One region of the Streptomyces sp. NBC_00846 genome, then DNA from elsewhere that is predicted to be linked to it. Evidence: riboswitches for the same ligand, from Rfam matches in the RefSeq annotation. Region 1 holds a riboswitch; each other region holds the start of a gene.

Region 1 (2,193 bases):
GTGCCCGTGCCCGTACCGCTGCCCGTGCCCGTACCGGTGCCCGTGCCCGTACCGCTGCCCGTGCCCGTACCGCTGCCGGAATCCGCGGCCTTCGCGGCCTCCGCGGCCTTGCGGTCCGCCTCCGCCTTGGCGGCGGCCTGCTGCTTGGCCAGTTCTTCCGCCTTGCGCCGGGCCTCCGCCTCCTTCTTCCGCTCCAGCTCCGCGAGCCGCGCCTTCTCCTCGGCGGTCAGCTTCGACAGCAACGCGCGCGCCTCGCCCAGCTTCTTCTGGACGTCCTGCTTGCTGGTGCGCAGCGTGGTCTGCGTCGTGGTCAGCGTCTCCAGGCTCTGCACCGCCTCGGCACGCTTCTTCGCCGCCCTGGTCTGCTGCGTACGGAAGTCCGTGATCGCCTTCTGCTGCCGGCTGGTCATCCGGTTCATCAGCTGGTTCTGGTCGAAATACGACTGCGGGTCGTCGGCCAGGAAGAAGGTGGCGCTCGGTGCGATGGTGCCGCTGCGGTACTGCGCGGCCGCGTACGTGCCGAGCGTCCTGCGGGCCTCGTTGAGCTGGTCGGCGCGCTTGGCGACATCGTTCAGCAGGGCGTCGACCTTGGTGCGCTGGGCGGTGGCGGCCTCCTTCGCCTGGTTGTACTGCTGGGTCGCGGTGCCCGCCTGCCGGTAGAGGTCGTCGACCTGCTTCTGGACGTCCTCGATGCCGGCTTTCGGAGCGGGGGCGGCCATCGCGCTCTGCGTGGAGAGCAGGGTCACGGACGCCAGTGCCGCCGTCGTGAGCCCGACGGCCGGTGTGGTGGTGCGCACCCGGGTGCGCGGCTTGCGATGCGATGCCAAGGCCGGCATCTCCTTCCGTGGACCGCCTACCGGGTTAGCTGTCGGGTTCGGGCGGAACGGAAGGCTGCCCTACGGTCCGCGTGGGGGACAAGGACCGATTCACCCCGGTACATGCGTGTGGGTCCCCGGTTCCGAACTCCCTTGAGGGCAGCCCGGATTCGGCGTGGGCGCCCGCTCGGCGTGGTTCGCCTCTGGGGGTACGGGCCGCCCGGACGAGCACGCTAGCCAACCCGTGGTGCTGCTGTGAAGGTTGATGTTCGATATGCCCGATACATCTTCGTGACCTCGGCGAAGTGGGGCGGCGGGCGCGGACAGGGGGCCCGGAATTCCTCACCGCGAGTGGGTGTCCGCTCTCTTTGCGTGCCCGGCAGGGGGTGGGGCCGGTCCTGCGGTCCGGGTCCGGTTCGGCATGCGGCCGTCGTGTGTCGGTGCGGCGGCCTAGACTCGACAAGCGATGAGCAGCCTCTTTGACGACAGCTTCCTGGCCGGCCTCCAGCACTCGGAGGAAGAGCCCCCGCCGCCCCCCGAGGACTCCGCACCCGAAGCGGTGCCGGAGGACCTCTTCGCGGGCGTATTCGACGGGCCCCCGCCGCCCAGGGAGGCGTACTACCGCGACGGCGCGCACCGCCCCGTCATCGACCCCGCGGCGCTCCTCGACGGGCTGAACACCGAGCAGCGCGCCGCCGTGGTCCATGCGGGCTCCCCGCTGCTCATCGTCGCCGGGGCGGGCTCCGGCAAGACGCGGGTGCTGACCCACCGGATCGCCCACCTCCTCGCCGAGCGCGGGGTGCACCCCGGCCAGATCCTGGCGATCACCTTCACCAACAAGGCCGCGGGCGAGATGAAGGAGCGCGTCGAGCAGCTCGTCGGACCGCGCGCCAACGCCATGTGGGTCATGACCTTCCACAGCGCGTGCGTACGCATCCTGCGCCGCGAGTCGAAGAAGCTCGGCTTCACGTCATCGTTCTCGATCTACGACGCCGCCGACTCCAAGCGGCTGATGGCCCTGGTCTGCCGCGATCTCGACCTCGACCCGAAGCGCTTCCCGCCGAAGTCGTTCACGGCCAAGGTCTCCAACCTGAAGAACGAGCTGATCGACGAGGAGACCTTCGCCGGTCAGGCCGCCGACGGGTTCGAGAAGACCCTCGCGCAGGCCTACGCGATGTACCAGTCCCGGCTGCGCGAGGCCAACGCGCTGGACTTCGATGACATCATCATGACGACGGTCCACCTGCTCCAGGCGTTCCCCGACGTCGCCGAGCACTACCGCCGCCGCTTCCGGCACGTCCTCGTCGACGAGTACCAGGACACCAATCACGCCCAGTACACCCTCGTACGCGAACTGGTCGGCCCGGCGGGCGAGGCC
Region 2 (2,193 bases), 1.2 Mb from region 1:
GAGGGGCTGACCGACGAGGAGCGCGAGACGGCCGTGCAGAACCTCGTCGGTGTCGCACCGCTGAAGTTCGAGACGGCGGCCTCCGTCGCCGGCACCCTCGCCGACCAGGTCGAGCAGCACCTCCCGGACGACTACCAGGCACACCTGTACGCCCGGCTTGCGGAGACCGGCACGGTCGAGGCGACCGCGGCGGTGGTCAACGCCTTCCCGGGCGACCGGCTGGTCACGGTCCTTGTCGGTGACGCGGCGCAGATCGAGGAGCCGGTCCGGGCACTGGACATCGGAGAGGTGTCGGTGGTCACCGGCTGACGGGCGTACCTGTCGCGGACGCGGGAGGCGGCCTGACGGTCCGGCCGGCCCGCCAGGCCGCGACAGTTCGCTTGTGACGGGTCACCTGTGACAGCCCACTGGTCGCCCGGTCCACCAACCCGTCGCATGTCCACATACCGGGACAAGAGGAAGACCCCTGTGAGCGAGATCTCGCCGGGGTCTTCCTTTTTGCCCGTTCTGGTGGAGAGGTTGTCTGTCTGTCTTGTGGGATGCGCTACAAAACGACCTGTCCGTTTGGTGAATGAAAGTGACCCCGCTTAGCGTCGGCCGGGCTGTCCGTCACTCGTATGCCGCATCCGCGACGTACCGGACAGTCATCGCCGAGTCCCCGTCAGGCGCGAGCCTGGGGAGCCGGGGACCCACGAAGTCCCTGGGGTGAATCGGATGCCTGAGCCTCACCGAGGCCGAGTAATCCGTAGGAGACCTTCCTGCTCCGAACCCGTCAGCTAACCCGGTAGGCGAGAAGGAAGGAAAGGACCAGCCACTTCATGGCGTTCACCCGTGCCACTGGGAAGCATCGTGCCCCGAGTCGACTGACGCGCAGGAGCGCGAAGATCGCCGGCGTCGCGGCCCTGGCCACCACCGGCGTCATCGGCGGCGCGGCCTCTCCGGCCCTCGCAGCGGACACCGGGGTCACCTCCGTCGGCGAGACCGGCCTGAACCAGGTCATTGGCATCGACAGCGCCCTCGCCGACCAGATAGAGGCCCAGGCCGCCGCACAGCAGCACCAGGCCGATGCCGCGGCGAAGGAGAAGGCGGAGGCCCAGCGGAAGGCCGAGGCCAAGAAGCGGGCCGAAGCCAAGAAGAAGGCGGAGGCCGAGGCCGAAGCGAAGCGCGCGGCCGAGGCGCGCGCGGAGAAGGTGCGTGCCGCCCGGTCCGCCGAGCGCACCCGCCTGGGCGCCTTCCGGCTCCCGGTCGCAGCTTCGTACGTCACCACCGGCTACAAGTCCAGTGGCTCGCTCTGGTCGTCCGGCAGCCACTCGGGCATCGACTTCCACGCCGCGTCCGGCAGTTCCGTCGTCGCCGTCGGTGCCGGTACGGTCGTCGAGGCCGGCTGGGGCGGCGCGTACGGCAACAACATCGTGCTCCGGATGTCGGACGGCACGTACACGCAGTACGGCCACCTCTCCTCGATCGGCGTCTCCGTCGGCCAGAGCGTCGGCGCGGGCCAGCGGATCGGCCTCTCCGGCTCGACCGGAAACTCCACGGGCCCGCACCTCCACTTCGAGGCCCGGACGACGCCGTCGTACGGCTCCGACATGGACCCCGTCGCCTACCTGCGCGCCCACGGCGTCAACGTCTGACCGAAGCCGCCCGTCCCACCTGCAGCACCTCTTCGAAGGCCCCGGCACACACCGGGGCCTTCGCTGTGCCCGGCCTCCGCTGTGCCCGAATTTCGCCGTGCCCGGCCTCCGTGTCTGCCCGTGGTGCCCGTCTGCGGTACCTGCCCGCCGAGTCGCTCCGTGGCCAAGAGATATTCATGATTTTCCACCCGGCATCGGAATTCGGCCGCACTGCAATAGGGTCGCAGAACAGGCGTCGGTCGGCCGCGTTTCGCGGGGATTAAGGCGGAGGTTCGGACATGCGCATTCCCGCGCATTCGGTATGCACGGCAATCCGTGACGACATCGTCTCCGGTTTCTTCGAACGCGGTGGCCGGCTCACAGAGGAGTTGCTGGCGCGTCGATACGGGGTCTCCCGCGTCCCGGTACGGGAAGCGCTGCGCACCCTGGAGTCCGAGGGTTTCGTGGCCACCCGGCGGCACGCGGGCGCCTGCGTGGCCGAGCCCACCCGACAGGAGGCCGCCGACCTGCTGGAGGTCCGGATGCTGCTGGAGCCGCTGGCCGCCGCGCGCGCCGCGCA
Region 3 (2,193 bases), 1.8 Mb from region 1:
CGCCGACCTCGCCAGCCGCGCGCAGCAGATAGCCGTGGCCGAGAAGGTCCTGGAGGACCGTGGCCCGCGGGCCTGGCCCAGCTGTGCGGTCATCTCCGGCCTTGCGGAGGACGGGACGCTGCCGGGCGTCGATCCGGGGATCGCGCCCGCCCCCGAGCCGGCGCAGAGCACGGAGCCGGCTGACGGCACGTCGGACGCCACACCGTCGAACGGCAACGGCAAGGGCGCTACGAACGGCAAGGGCGCCACGCACGGCAAGGGCGGCTCGAAGGGCTCGGGCGGTGCCGGTGGGTCGACGGACAAGGCCAAGTCCTCCGCGCGGCCCTCGACCACCGAGTCGGCCGCCCCGTCCTCCGACGCGCCCGAAGTGCACGATGTGCGTGATTCATCCGATTCCCTCAGCCGTACGGGTGGCAAGCACCGTGGCGCACCGGCCGCCGAGGCGAGCCGGGGTGCGGACGGCGGGCTGGGCCGCGAGTCGGGCCGCCATGCCTCACGTGGCGACGGTGACGCACGCGACGCGGGCGCCTCGGCCGCCGACGGCACGTACACCGTCCGCCCCGGCGACAATCTCTGGGCGATTGCTGACGCACAGAAGGTTCCTGGTGGCTGGCCCGCGCTCTATGAGGCCAACAAGAGTGCCGTCGGCTCCGACCCGGACCTCATTCTCCCTGGCCAGAGTCTCGATCTCGGCGTGAAGGCCGAATGAGGGCGGTCTGAAAATCGACTAAAAGAGACCCAAAAATCGGGGCAGTTCAGAGGCCTATGTCCGCTTATGCGTAAGTGAGACATGGGTCTCTTTGCGTCAACTGGCGTGTCGCGCCCGGGGACTCCGGCTGTATCGCCTCCCACCTGCGAAAACGATGGTTCCTCACATGCAAGTAAGGGCTGATTGTCCGATGTGTCCATCTTTGAAAGTGGGGGTTGCCTATGTTTACGGTCGGAACCGCTCGCACCGCGGGCCCCGTCGACCGTCACGCCGAATCCTGCCGTCGGTCGAAGGGAACAGACGCGTAAAGCGCCGTAGGCAGGAGCGGGGGACCCAGGTAAGCGCCGGGCCCGATCGTCGAAAGACGCATCAGGACCGGCTTGGGGTGAAGTCGCGCGCTAGGACGTGCGGCCGGGCAACTCACTTGGCCCGAACCCGACAGCTCACCTCGTAGGCGTCGGTGAGGAGAAGTTCCATGCTGTTTTCCAGCAAGGGCAAGCACCGCCGCCCGTCCAAGGCCGTCCGTGTCGCCACGCTCGCCGGTGTCGCCGGTGCTGCCGTCGCCGTTCCGCTGATGGGCGCGACCGGCGCCTCCGCCGCCTCCGTCGCCACCTGGGACGCCGTTGCCCGGTGCGAGTCGGGTGGCAACTGGTCCATCAACACGGGTAACGGCTACTACGGCGGTCTGCAGTTCTCGCAGTCCAGCTGGGCCGCCGCCGGCGGTACGCAGTACGCCCCCCGTGCCGACCTGGCCACCAAGGCCCAGCAGATCGCCACCGCCGAGAAGCTCCTCGCCATGCAGGGCCCGGGCGCCTGGGGCTGTGCCGGTGCCGGCAATCTGACCAACGACGGTGTCAACCCGGGTGTCGACACCGGCTCCTCCTCGAACTCCGGCGCCACCAAGCAGCAGAGCGCCCCGGCCGCGCCGAAGCAGCAGTCCCAGCCGGTGCAGCAGGCGCAGCCGAAGAAGGCCGAGCGCGCCGAGGCCCCCGCCGCCGACCGCTCGGACCGCTCCGCCGCCCCGCAGGCCGAGTCGAAGAAGACCGTCACCACCCCGACCGGCCAGAAGGTCAAGAAGGGTGACGGCGAGTACAAGGTCGTCTCCGGCGACTCCCTGAGCAAGATCGCCGCCGACCACAAGGTCGAGGGCGGCTGGCAGCGGCTGTTCGAGATGAACAAGGACATCGTCAAGGACGCGGACCTGATCTACCCGGGTCAGCAGCTGCACCTGACCAAGTAGTCCAGGGCCTCTCCTCCCCGAGCACCCCGGCCCGGCGCGCATCCCCCCGTATGCGCCGGGCCGGGGTTTCCTGTGTCGCATGCCACCCCGGCCGGCACCCCCGCGCGCCACCCCTACGTGGCGCTTCCGCTCTGTGTGATCGTTCAACTGTTGTAGTTGCTGACCAGTAAAATTCTGACGGTTTGTCCGGCGATGAGCGTCCTCGGGTCCTTTTTCGTCCCAGGGGTCGGGCGGTCGTCCGGCT
Region 4 (2,193 bases), 4.0 Mb from region 1:
TGGTGGACCACGTCATGGAGAACCGGAAGTCGTCGCTCCCGCCGCACGGCGCGCGGTGAACGCCCGATGCGAGCAACGGAGTTGCCACCACTGCCCGCACTGACACGCGCCGAGGGCGAGTTCATCGACCGCTATCTCGAAGTCCTCGACCAACTGGGCCGGATCAACCCGGCCCGCGGCGACGACACCTACTCCGCACTGCGGGCCGCACAGGCACTGGCCTCACGGGCGGCCGCGCTGCGGGACGCCCTCACGTTGATGCACGAGCGCGGCGAAGCACGGATCCACGCCGCCACCCTGGCCCGGGCGCTACGGGTGCTGGACGGGGAACGGCGGGCCGGACGCGTCACCGTACCCCCCGATCCGACGAGTTGATCAACCGATTTTCCGCCAGGCCGGCCGGGACCAGCCGGGCTCCCCCGCAACCCGCCCCCGGCCGGAGGCACCCAACTCCCCTTCGCGACACGCCCGGTGGTCACATCGAAATTCCTAGCTCTTTCGGCGTAGAAAGTCCTTCTCGCGAGATATTTCTCCACTTGCGCGCTCCCGGTGGCCAACGAGCGGAATCCATGATTCCGCCCCTGGTACGGGACCGGTCCGCATGAACGTCGGCGTTCCCGGAATCGTCGGCTCCACCCGAACGGGTCAGCCGTGAGGAGCCTCACAATTCGTCGCTTATTCTCGGAAATCCGGCAGTCGGTGAGTCAAGATCCGTGGGACGACAAGCCCCCGCCACAGCGACGGGGCGGTCCGGGCGGACGCCGAGTCCTGCCGCCGTCCGGATGTCTGGTCGACAGAAGTGGATCGGCAGGAGTGGAGGACCCGAGCACAACGGGTCGACCGGATCACCGGTCGGCCCTCGGGGTGAAGCCGCCGAGCGCGGCCGGGCAACTTCGCCAGCCCGAACCCGACAGGTCATCCTTCACAGGCGGCTGACGAAGGGTTGCGCATGACTGCGCAGGTTCATGTCCCGTCTCTGCTCGCCCGGGCCGGTACGGCCTCGGTTCTGACTCTGGCCGCCGTCGGCGGCACCATGCTCGTCCCGGGCGCCGCGACGGAGGCCCAGGCGGCGACTCTCTCCATGAAGGCACTCAAGGTCGCCGCGTCCAAGAAGGGATCGCCGTACAGGTGGGGGGCCACCGGCCCCAACCTCTTCGACTGCTCGGGACTGACGGCCTATTCGTTCAAGAAGGCCGGCAAGAAGCTCCCCCGCACGGCCCAGCAGCAGTACAACAAGACCCGCCACATCCCGGCCTCACACAGGCAACGCGGCGATCTGGTCTTCTTCCACTACGGTCACAGCGTCTACCACGTGGGGATCTACGCCGGTCACGGCAAGATCTGGCACTCGCCGAGGAGCGGTGCGGTGGTCCGGCTGGAGAGGATCTGGACGAGACACGTCTATTACGGCCGGGTCCGCTGACGCGGTCTCAGCGCCGCTGACAAGCCCGGTGCGGCTGAGGACTTCCGTGCAGCAGGGGGCCGGACGCCAGGACCAGCCCCCACGCGGTGAGCGTCGCGCCACCTCCGCCCTCTACGGCGCGGGCGGCACGCGGGCGGCGCAGCCACCAGCCCATCCGTCCCGTCCGCCGTCGGCCTGTCCGGGTAACGGGGCGGATCGGGTGGCCGCTCAGTTCTGTACGGGGATGCTCCATGGGAGCGCGATCCAGACCCTCTTGCCGCCGTCGGCGGTGGGGGTGACGGTGAGCCGGCCTCCGCACTCCTTGGCCAGGGAGCGGATGATCACCATGCCGCGTCCGTTGTCCTGCTGAACGGTGGCGGGCAGCCGCCGGGGCCGACGCGGGTGGCTGTCCGTCACTCCCAGCTGCAGCTGTTCCTCCCGTTCCAGTCTCAGGTCCACGGTGAAAGTGGGCGACTGTCCGAAGGTGTGCTGGACGGCGTTGGTCGCGAGCTCCGAGACGATGAGCCGGATGCCGTCGGCGAACTCCGTGTCGGTGGCCAGTCCCCATTCGGTGAGCACCCGGTCCACATATCTCCGGGCCGCCGCGACCGAGACCGGCTCGCTCGGCAGAGTGACACTGGCTTCTTGATGGTCTGCCATGGCGAGCCGTCCCTTTCCCACCCGGACCGACTCGCGCTCGGTCCCGGTTGTGCTTCGCGCCAGATTGCCTTTGATGCTGCCCCCTCCGGCGACGATCCATCAAGATATGCATATGTCTGTCGCTCAATGCG

Evidence for each region. Region 1 has a riboswitch for cyclic di-AMP ahead of OG936_RS21535 (NlpC/P60 family protein). Riboswitches for the same ligand answer to the same signal wherever they lie in the genome.
Region 2: it holds a riboswitch for cyclic di-AMP, as region 1 does, so the genes downstream of both, OG936_RS27010 (M23 family metallopeptidase) here and OG936_RS21535 (NlpC/P60 family protein) in region 1, are expected to answer to the same signal.
Region 3: it holds a riboswitch for cyclic di-AMP, as region 1 does, so the genes downstream of both, OG936_RS13185 (transglycosylase family protein) here and OG936_RS21535 (NlpC/P60 family protein) in region 1, are expected to answer to the same signal.
Region 4: it holds a riboswitch for cyclic di-AMP, as region 1 does, so the genes downstream of both, OG936_RS03115 (C40 family peptidase) here and OG936_RS21535 (NlpC/P60 family protein) in region 1, are expected to answer to the same signal.

Annotation. Positions count from the first base shown of each region.
Region 1 covers NZ_CP108846.1:4,640,996-4,643,188, forward strand. The annotation lists gene OG936_RS21535 (NlpC/P60 family protein) at 1-836, opposite strand, end outside; cyclic di-AMP (ydaO/yuaA leader) riboswitch at 835-1,001, opposite strand; gene pcrA (DNA helicase PcrA) at 1,282-2,193, shown strand, end outside.
Region 2 covers NZ_CP108846.1:5,871,956-5,874,148, forward strand. The annotation lists gene OG936_RS27005 (M16 family metallopeptidase) at 1-309, shown strand, start outside; cyclic di-AMP (ydaO/yuaA leader) riboswitch at 639-806, shown strand; gene OG936_RS27010 (M23 family metallopeptidase) at 819-1,634, shown strand; gene OG936_RS27015 (GntR family transcriptional regulator) at 1,913-2,193, shown strand, end outside.
Region 3 covers NZ_CP108846.1:2,872,850-2,875,042, reverse strand. The annotation lists gene OG936_RS13190 (transglycosylase family protein) at 1-709, shown strand, start outside; cyclic di-AMP (ydaO/yuaA leader) riboswitch at 1,010-1,181, shown strand; gene OG936_RS13185 (transglycosylase family protein) at 1,185-1,949, shown strand.
Region 4 covers NZ_CP108846.1:676,859-679,051, forward strand. The annotation lists gene OG936_RS03105 (ATP-dependent Clp protease proteolytic subunit) at 1-59, shown strand, start outside; gene OG936_RS03110 (hypothetical protein) at 67-375, shown strand; cyclic di-AMP (ydaO/yuaA leader) riboswitch at 763-946, shown strand; gene OG936_RS03115 (C40 family peptidase) at 950-1,423, shown strand; gene OG936_RS03120 (ATP-binding protein) at 1,631-2,062, opposite strand.